Regions from separate parts of the Geodermatophilus sp. SYSU D00700 genome, predicted to be linked through region 2. Evidence: riboswitches for the same ligand, from Rfam matches in the RefSeq annotation. Region 2 holds a riboswitch; the other holds the start of a gene.
What was found. Region 2 has a riboswitch for cyclic di-AMP ahead of ACI79V_RS21040 (NlpC/P60 family protein). Riboswitches for the same ligand answer to the same signal wherever they lie in the genome.

Region 1 (4,199 bases), on a different contig from region 2:
ATCCAGTGCACCAGGTGGTGCACGTCGGCCCAGTGACTCGGGGCGTCGCAACCGGCGTACACGCACCCGCCGTCGCGGAGTTCGACCGCGCGCCGCAGCTGCCGGCTGACCAGCCGCCGGCTGCGGCCCAGGTCCAGCGGCACCCCGTCGGGCCCGAACACCACCCGGGAGATCGCCCCGTTGCAGGCCAGCCAGCGCGCCCGGGCCGCGGAGATCGTCGCCCCGAAGCCCATGGTGGCGGCGCCGGGCCCGGTGGCGGGGTCGGCCAGGTCGTCGAGGTCGACCCGCACCGCGACGTGCGGCTTGACCGTGCGCAGCACCGGCAGCTGACCGGACGCCAGGCTGGTGTCGGCCAGCTGCACCAGCGCGTCGCCCTGCCGCTGAGCCCGGGTGCGCTGGTCGCCGGCGGGGCGGTCGCGCTGCACGAACGGCTCCAGCGCCGCCTGGAACCGCTCCCCGGCCACCGCGTCCAGGTGGAAGCGTCCGCTGAGGGATCCGTCGGCGTGCTTGGACACCGTCAGCGACCGGCTGGCGGTGGGGTCGGGTTCGGGCCCGTCGGGGTCGAGCGCGTCGAGGTAGCGCTGCACGATCTGCACCAGGTCGGCGTGGGGACAGTCGAGGGCGACCTGGGTCAGTGCGGCGTCCATCGCGGCCAGGTCGACGTTCTGGGCGGCGGCCGCGGCCCGCCGCTGCGGCGTGACCACCCGCGCGGCCTCGGCCACCTGCTCGGCCGACACCAGCCCGGCCTCGTGCGCCTCGGCCAGCGCCGGCAGGTGCTCCAGCGCCCGGCCGTTGCCGACCAGCCGGGACGCCGCCGCCGAGGAGAGCCGGCAGTGCCCGCGCAGCCACGACGCCATGCTCTTCTGCCCGTCCCGTTCGGGCGCCTGGGACAGTTCCGCGGCGCGGACCCGGCGGGCCAGGGCGGCATCGATCCGGTTGCGCTCGGCGACCAGCGCGGCGACGTCATCCAGGACGTCACCGGTCCCCCACCCGCTCGAACACATGATCGAACAATAGCCGACCGGCACGCGGTGCACAACCTGAATCCGCAGGTCAGAGCCTTGACCGATGCCATCATCGCTACAAAGGCACCTGTTGGTGACGCCGGTGTCGACGGTGAGCCCGGGCGGTCAGGGCGGCGGCTGGGCCCCGACCACACCCGCGACCACCGCGGCCACCTCGTGGCCGGCGCGGACCGCGTCCAGGACCGGCGCCCCCGTCCGCCAGCCGGCCAGCACCCCGGCGGCGACGGCGTCCCCGCAGCCGGTGGTGTCGCGGAGCCGTCCCTCCGGCAGGGGCTCCACCGGCACCTGCCACGCACCCGCCGCGGTGAGCACTCGGGTGGGCCGGGCGCCGGCGTGCACGAGGACCAGTGCCGGCGCCCACGCGGGCCGGTCGCCGTCCAATCCCAGCACCGCGGCCTCGACGGCGTTGCAGAACAGGACGTCCGGCCGCAGCGCCACGAGCAGCTCCCGGTACGCGTCGGCCCCGTGGCGCTCGATCCGCGTCGCGGCCGCCACGTCGACGGTGACCGGCACGCCGGCGTCCCGGGCGAGCGAGGCAGCTGCCCGGAGCGCGTCCGGGAAACGGCCAGGCAACAGGTCGTAGCCGTCGAGGTGGACGGCGGCCGCGCCGGCGAGCCACGCGGCGCGGACGTCGTCCGGCTCGAGCCCGCCCTCGCCGCGGTCGGTGAGCAGCGTGCGCTCGCCGTCGGGGTGGACGAGCACCGTCGACAGGGGAGTGCGGCCACGGCGGACCACCGCCGTCTCCACCCCGCGCCCGGCCAGTCCGGCGAGCAGCGTGTCGGCGAGCGGGTCCGCGCCGGCCCAGCCCGCGAGCCGCGTCGGGGTGCCGCGGCGGGCCAGGTTCGCCGTCACGTTGGCCGGCGCCCCGCCCGCCGTCGTCGTCCGGGTCACCCGCTGCTGGCCCCCGACCACCAGCGGAGTAGTGAGCTCCAGCAGCTGGTCGGCGACGAGCTTGCCCACGGCCACCACCGGTCCGGCGCCGGCGCGGCGGGGCCACCGGGGACCGTCCTCGTGCACCACGACACGAGAGTGCCCCGGCCGGAGAGCCCGGCCGGGGCACCGTTCCGCGACGTGCGTCAGGCGACCCGGCGGGCGCCCGCGTAGCTCGGCATCGAGTCGAGGTCGACGACGGCCACCGGCTTGCTGGCGGTCGAGGCGTGGACCATCTGGCCGTTGCCGATGTACATGCCCACGTGCGACACCGGGCTGTAGAAGAACACCAGGTCACCGGGCTGGAGGTCGGCCTTCGCCACCGCGGTGCCGAAGGTCGACTGGGCCTTCGACGTGCGCGGGATCGAGACGCCGGCCGCCTTGTAGGCGAAGCTGGTCAGGCCCGAGCAGTCGAAGGAGTCCGGCCCGGTGGCGCCGTAGACGTACCGGTCACCGACCTGGGCGAGCGCGGTGTCGACGGCGACCTGGGCCGCGCCGGTGGGCGCGGGCGCCGGCGCGGCGGCCACCGTCCCGGTCGCGGTGCCACCACCACCGCCCGCGGCAGCCGAGGCCGGGAGGGGCGAGAGGACGATGCCGGCTCCGGCGATGGCCGCGACGGCGATGCCGCGGAACGAGCGACGAGCGGTGGACGTGCGTGCAGTCGTCATGGACGACGGTTCTCCTGTTCTCCGCGACCGCCTACCGGGTTAGCTGACGGGTTCGGACGGAGGAGTCGCCCGGCGCGACGAGTCGCGCTCCACCCCAGTGCTGCAGTGGGTCCCCGGCCCGGGCTGCCGGCTGATTCCGGCGCCCGGTTCGGCGTGGCCACCAGGTGTCGCACGGGGCGCGACGAAGGACCCTGGCGGACCGGCGACGACGGTAGGGAGGGGTCCGGGGGCCCTCAACCGACGGAACGCGGCGCCACGCCCGGGACGGACCTGCGGATTTGACTGGTTTCCCGGATCGGACACGCCCGCGCGACCACCGCGCACGCCGAGGTCCTGGACACGCGGCAGCACCCGGTCGGGTGCCGACACGCCGGATGGGACGAGAAAGGACGCAACGGTGCGTCCGCACGCCCCGTCAGCGGCCCGCCACCGGTGGAACGGGTGAAAGACCGGGATCCCCACGGTTGCCCCGCGCGTTGACGGGGCAACGGGACAGGAGCCGACAGGAGGAGGACCCCGTGGGGATGTTGAGGAAGCTCGTGGCTTCGGGCGTCGCCGCCAAGGTGGTGCAGGAGCTCCAGAAGCCGCAGAACCAGGCGAAGATCAAGCAGTTCGTCCGCGACTTCCAGAACAAGAACAAGAAGGGCGGCACGAGCGGCCGGGCCTACTGACCGACCGACGCCCTACCGCGCCCCCCGTCCCGCTCCGGGACGGGGGGCGCGGTGCTTCTCGCGCTGGTTGCCGCCCCATTGCCGGCTCTCCCGGCGCTCTGCGGGCGCGATCGAGCCGGCAGAGCCCGGGATCAACCGGCACACCGCGTCTCGGGGCGACGGTTTCCGCAGCCGGCCGGCCGGGCACCCCGGCACCGACCGGGGTGAGCCCAGCCGGCCGGTCGGTGCACGGCGGAGGAGGTCCGCAGTGACCGAGGGCTCGATGACCGGACGGCCGTACGGCGGCACGAACGACCGCTCCGGGCAGGATGACGACGTGCTGCCCGGCGAGCGCCCCGTCCACGACGACGAGGACGCCGAGGTGGGCGCCGCGCCCGACCAGTCGCCCCGCGCCGGTGAGAGCGGGATGGGCACCGGCGACCGCCCGGGCTTCCCCGGCAGCTGACCGCCTCGTTCCCCGCGCCGCGTCATCCCCGCCGCCTTCCGGCGTCTCCACAGATGCGGGGACCGACGGAGGCGAGGGACGCGATGACGACCACGATGACGGCCGGCGGCACGGCGGGCGCGGACGGGACCGACGGGCCCCCGACCGGCCGCGGACCGCAGGAACGGCTCGAGCGCGCGGAGGCACTGCGGCGGGCAGCGACCCACCTGGCGACGGCGGAGTTCCTCGAGCGCCGCGCCGACCGGTCGGTCAACGCCGCGCTCGGCGGCCTGCTGCGCGAGCGCGCTCGCGAGCGCCGGCGCCGGGCCGGGGGGATCCTCGCGGGACTCGGGATGCGCCCGGCGGCCCGGCGGTGCCTGGACGGTGCCCCCGCGCCGGCGTGACCGCCGGGGACGCCCTCAGGCCCGGCAGCCGATGGGGCCGCCGTGGAAGGCGACCATGTCGGGCCAGATGTCGGCCA
Region 2 (4,199 bases):
GGGGCGGACCGCGGCGGCGAAGGCCTCGGCCCGGCGCACCACCTCGGCGGGCAGCCCGGCGTCGGCGCTGAGCGGCGTCGCGCCACCGGGCGGGGTGGGCAGCACCGTCCAGGGCGTCCGGACGGCGACGACGACCACGAACGCCGCACCGAGAACGAGCGCGACCAGCAGGGCGGCGCGGGAGGCGGTCCGGTTCACCCGCCCGCCCAGCTCACGCGGCCGATCCTAGGCGGACCGGCCCGCCCGGCCGCCCCGGTCCCCGGACCCGGCACCGGCCACGACGAGGGCCGGTGACCCGTGTGGGTCACCGGCCCTGGCGACGTGCTGGAACGGCCATCCCCCTGGGGCCCGCCGCGAGCGTCCGAACGGCGGGGGGAGGGGTCCTTCCGTCAGGCGATGCGGCGCATGGCGGTGATGCCGCTCATCGAGTCGACGGACACCACCTTGACCGGCACGCCGGAGGTCGAGGCGTGCACCATCTGGCCGTTGCCGATGTACATGGAGACGTGGCTGACCGGGCTGTAGTAGAAGATCAGGTCGCCCGGCTGCAGCTCCGACCGCGAGACGGCGGTGCCCATCTGCGACTGCATCCGGCTGGAGTGCGGCAGGCTGATCCCGGCCGCCGCGTAGGCGTACTGGGTCAGGCCCGAGCAGTCGAAGGCGTTCGGCCCGCCGGCGCCCCACACGTAGGGGTCGCCCACCTGCGCCAGCGCCGTCTGCACCGCCACCTGCGCGGCGCCGCTACCCCCACCCGCGGGGGCCGCCGGAGCCGGGGCGGCCGCCGCCGGAGCCGCCGCCGCCGGAGCCGCCGCGGCCGGAGCCGCCGCCGCGGGAGCCGCGGGAGCCGCGGGAGCCGCGGGAGCCGCGGGAGCCGCGGGAGCCGCCGCTGCGGCCGCCGCCTCGGCCGCGGCGTCGGCGGCGGCCTCGGCCTCGGCGGCGAGCGCCTGCTGCCGCGCGGCCTCGGTCAGCGCCTCGAACTGGGCCTCGTAGTCGGCGATGTCGGCCTCGAGCCGCTCCTCCTGGGCGTCGAGCTCCTCGAGCGTGGCCTCCGCATCGGCCCGGGCGGCGTCGGCCTCGCGCTGCGCCTCCTCCGCCGCGGTGGCGGCCTCGCCGACCTGCGCGAGCACGTCGGTGGTGTGGCCGGAGATGTGGTCGAGGGTGGCCAGCGAGCTGACGAACTCGTCGGCCGAGTCGCTGGTCATCAGCAGGTCCAGCTGGGCGAAGGTGTCGTTGCTGCTGGTCCAGGCACTGCGGGCGACCTGGCGGATCTGCCCGTCGAGGTCCTGCAGCCGGGAGCGGGCGTCGCCGAGGGCCCGCTCGGCGGCCTCGGCGGCGGCCTGCTGGCGGGAGAGGACCTCGCGGGCCTCGTTGACCTGCTCGCTGACCGCCTCGAGCCGGCGGCCGGCGTCGGCGGCGAGCTCGGCGGCCTGCTCGGGGGTGGCGGCCCGCTCGGGGTCGGCGACCGCGGTGCCGGGCACGAGGGCCACGGTCAGGGCGGCGGCGGTGCCGACCAGCGCGACCCGGCCGAGGAGCCGGCGCGGTGAGCGGCGGTGCGGGCCGGCGACGCGGGCGGTCGCGGGTGCGGAGGAGGTGGACTGTGCGCAGGCATGCCCCGGGCAGGGGCGGGGGGTCGCCACGGGCGGCGGCTCTCCGTTCTTCCTCAGCAACCGCCTACCGAGTTAGCTGACGGGTTCGGGCTGGGAAGACGTGCCCTATCAGGCGTGCGCCGGCGGGCCGGTGCACGCGAGAACTCACCCCAGTGCTGCGGTGGGTCCCCGGCTCACCTCGCGCGCACCCGCAGGCGGCGTCCGGTGACTCGGCGGTGACCGGCCGAGGTCACCTCGCGTCAGGTGACGACCACCCGGCCGGACGCGGTCACAGTACGGACGTGATGAGGTTGTGACAAACGGGACCCCTGCTGACTGTGAGAACACGCACAGTGAGCAGTAGCGCCACTCCGGTGTGTACCCGTTCGGGCGTCGACCTGCGCCTCAGCCGGTGCGGCGCCGTCCGCCGGGACGCTCCCCGCGCGCCGGGCGGTGACGCAGCGGAGGCACCAGGCCGACCTCCGCCAGCGCCCGCACGGCGCGCCGCTCGACGTCGTCGAACTCCACCACCACGCCCGGCGGCGGGGGCACCGCGTCCCCGGCGGCCGGCCCGGTCGCCCGCGCGGCCGGGACCGGCGGCACCGGCAGCAGCACGGGCCCGGTGCCCCTCTCCGCCGGCGGCGCACCCAGCAGGACGGTGACGACGCAGTCGGCGCAGCCGGTGCCGCGCACGGTGCAGGTGTCGCAGTCGATGAGCATGGCCGTGTCCCCCCTCCGGTGCCCCGGGCCGCCCCGGGTGCCGGGCCGCGGTCGGGACGGGTCTCCCTGTCGGTTGCTCCGCACGCTAGGGACGGCCACCGACAGTCCCGGCTCAGCTGCCCGCGAACTCCCAGTGCCAGGGCTCCTCGCGGCCGTTGCCCGGGTCCGCCCAGGTGGGGTGCAGCCAGCCGAAGCGGCCGGCGTTGGCCACCATCCAGGCGTACTGCGGGGTGCCGAAGGTCTCGATGCCGCCGCACAGGTCGACCGCCAGCCCCCAGCCGTGGTTGCTCGTCCCCGGGACCGCGGCCAGGGCCGGTTTCTCGCCGTAGAGCCGGACCTGGCCGGCGTAGGTGCGGTAGGAGTCGGTGATGCAGACCGGCCGGCCGAACTCCGCCTCGAACGCCGCGCTCATCGCCCGGTAGGCCGCGGCGGCGTCGCAGCGCAGCGCGTGCCCGCCCACGCCGAGGGGGCACAGCGCGCTGGGCGGGACGAGGCCGTTGGGGTACCCGCCCCAGGCGCGGGTCCCGTCGAAGCTGGGCGGGTACACGGTGTTGCCGCACTCCACCCGCAGCGCACCGCCCGAGGGCCCCGGCGCGGCCACCTCGGGGCGAGTGCCGAGGGCCGGCCGGCCCACGTGCAGCACCTGGTCGGCGGGCAGCCGGCGGACGACGACCGCGCCGGCCCGCCCGTCGGCGGCCAGCATCGTCTCCCGGTCCAGCGCGATGCCGACGTGGCCGAGCCCCGACTCGGGCGTCCCGAGGAACACCAGGTCGCCGGGCAGCACGTCGGCCGGGTCGACCGGCACCGTGACGGCGTACAGCCCGGCCTGGTCGGCGGGCAGGTCGACGCCCGCGGCGCCGTAGACCGTGGAGACCAGCGAACCGCAGTCCCAGGAGTCCGGGCCGGCCGTCCCCGGCGCGTAGGGCTGCCCCAGCGTGTCCATCGCCGCGCTGACGGCGGCCACCGTCTCGGCGGGCAGCACCAGCAGCGACGTCGGCTCGCGCGGGAACTGGGCGGCGCCCCGCTGGGCGCCCCCCGCGGCGTCCCCGACCGGGACCAGCCCGGCCGGCAGGCCGGCCGCGGGGGCGGCCAGGGCCGAGGCCGGCGGGGACGCGACACCGGCCGCCGCGAGCTGGTCGAGGTGGGCGCGCCAGTTGGCCGCCGTCTGCCGGTTGACGTCGAGCTGCTCCTGCTGGAGGTCGGCCAGCTGCCGGTCGACGTCGCTCAGCGCGGCGTCGAGCTCGTCGGTGACCGCCGCCGCGGCGGCCTCCAGGTCGGCGACCTGGGCCGCCAGCAGGTCGGCCCGCTGCTGCGCCTCGGCCAGCGCCGCGTCCGCGGCGGCCTGCTCGGCCAGCGCCGCCCGGCGCTGCTCCTCGGCGGCGGTCACGACCGCGCCGGTGTGGTCGTCGACGGCGTCCAGGTAGCCGATCGCGGCAGCGGCGTCCCCCGGGTCCCCGCCGGAGAGCAGGACGCTCAGCGGGGACAGCGTGCCGCCGTCCCGGTAGGCCGCCGAGGCGTAGCGCGCGACGACGTCCTGCAGGCGCGCGAGCTCCGCCTCCGCCTCGGCCACCCCGGCGGAGGCGGCGTCGACGTCGGCCTGCGCGGCGGCCAGCGCCTGCTGCGCGGCCGCGACCTCGGCCTGGCGCTGCTGCAGGTCGGCCTGGACCTCGGCGGCCCGCTCCTGCAGCCGGTCGAGGGCCTCGCTGTCGAGGACCCCGCTGGTGCCCCCGGGCTGGTCGCTGGGCGCGGCGGCGGCGGGTCCGGCCGGCACCAGCGCCACCAGCACCGCCGCGGCCGTGACCAGGAACGCCGCGCGACGCCGCGGGCGCGACGCGGGGTCCAGGCGCACCGGACCACCCCCCGTGACCACCGGACCGTGCGGTCCGCCGGGGG

Region 1: another riboswitch for cyclic di-AMP. It lies ahead of ACI79V_RS04125 (C40 family peptidase); the one in region 2 lies ahead of ACI79V_RS21040 (NlpC/P60 family protein).

Annotation. Positions count from the first base shown of each region.
Region 1 covers NZ_JBJGZA010000003.1:172,049-176,247, reverse strand. Annotated here, with positions in the region: gene ACI79V_RS04135 (DUF222 domain-containing protein) at 1-1,004, opposite strand, end outside; gene ACI79V_RS04130 (carbohydrate kinase family protein) at 1,131-2,045, opposite strand; gene ACI79V_RS04125 (C40 family peptidase) at 2,102-2,623, opposite strand; cyclic di-AMP (ydaO/yuaA leader) riboswitch at 2,636-2,787, opposite strand; gene ACI79V_RS04120 (hypothetical protein) at 3,142-3,294, shown strand; gene ACI79V_RS04115 (hypothetical protein) at 3,542-3,739, shown strand; gene ACI79V_RS04110 (hypothetical protein) at 3,823-4,122, shown strand; gene ACI79V_RS04105 (MBL fold metallo-hydrolase) at 4,138-4,199, opposite strand, start outside.
Region 2 covers NZ_JBJGZA010000042.1:17,714-21,912, reverse strand. Annotated here, with positions in the region: gene ACI79V_RS21045 (M48 family metallopeptidase) at 1-198, opposite strand, end outside; gene ACI79V_RS21040 (NlpC/P60 family protein) at 390-1,637, opposite strand; cyclic di-AMP (ydaO/yuaA leader) riboswitch at 1,654-1,832, opposite strand; gene ACI79V_RS21035 (hypothetical protein) at 1,992-2,306, opposite strand; gene ACI79V_RS21030 (NlpC/P60 family protein) at 2,419-4,155, opposite strand.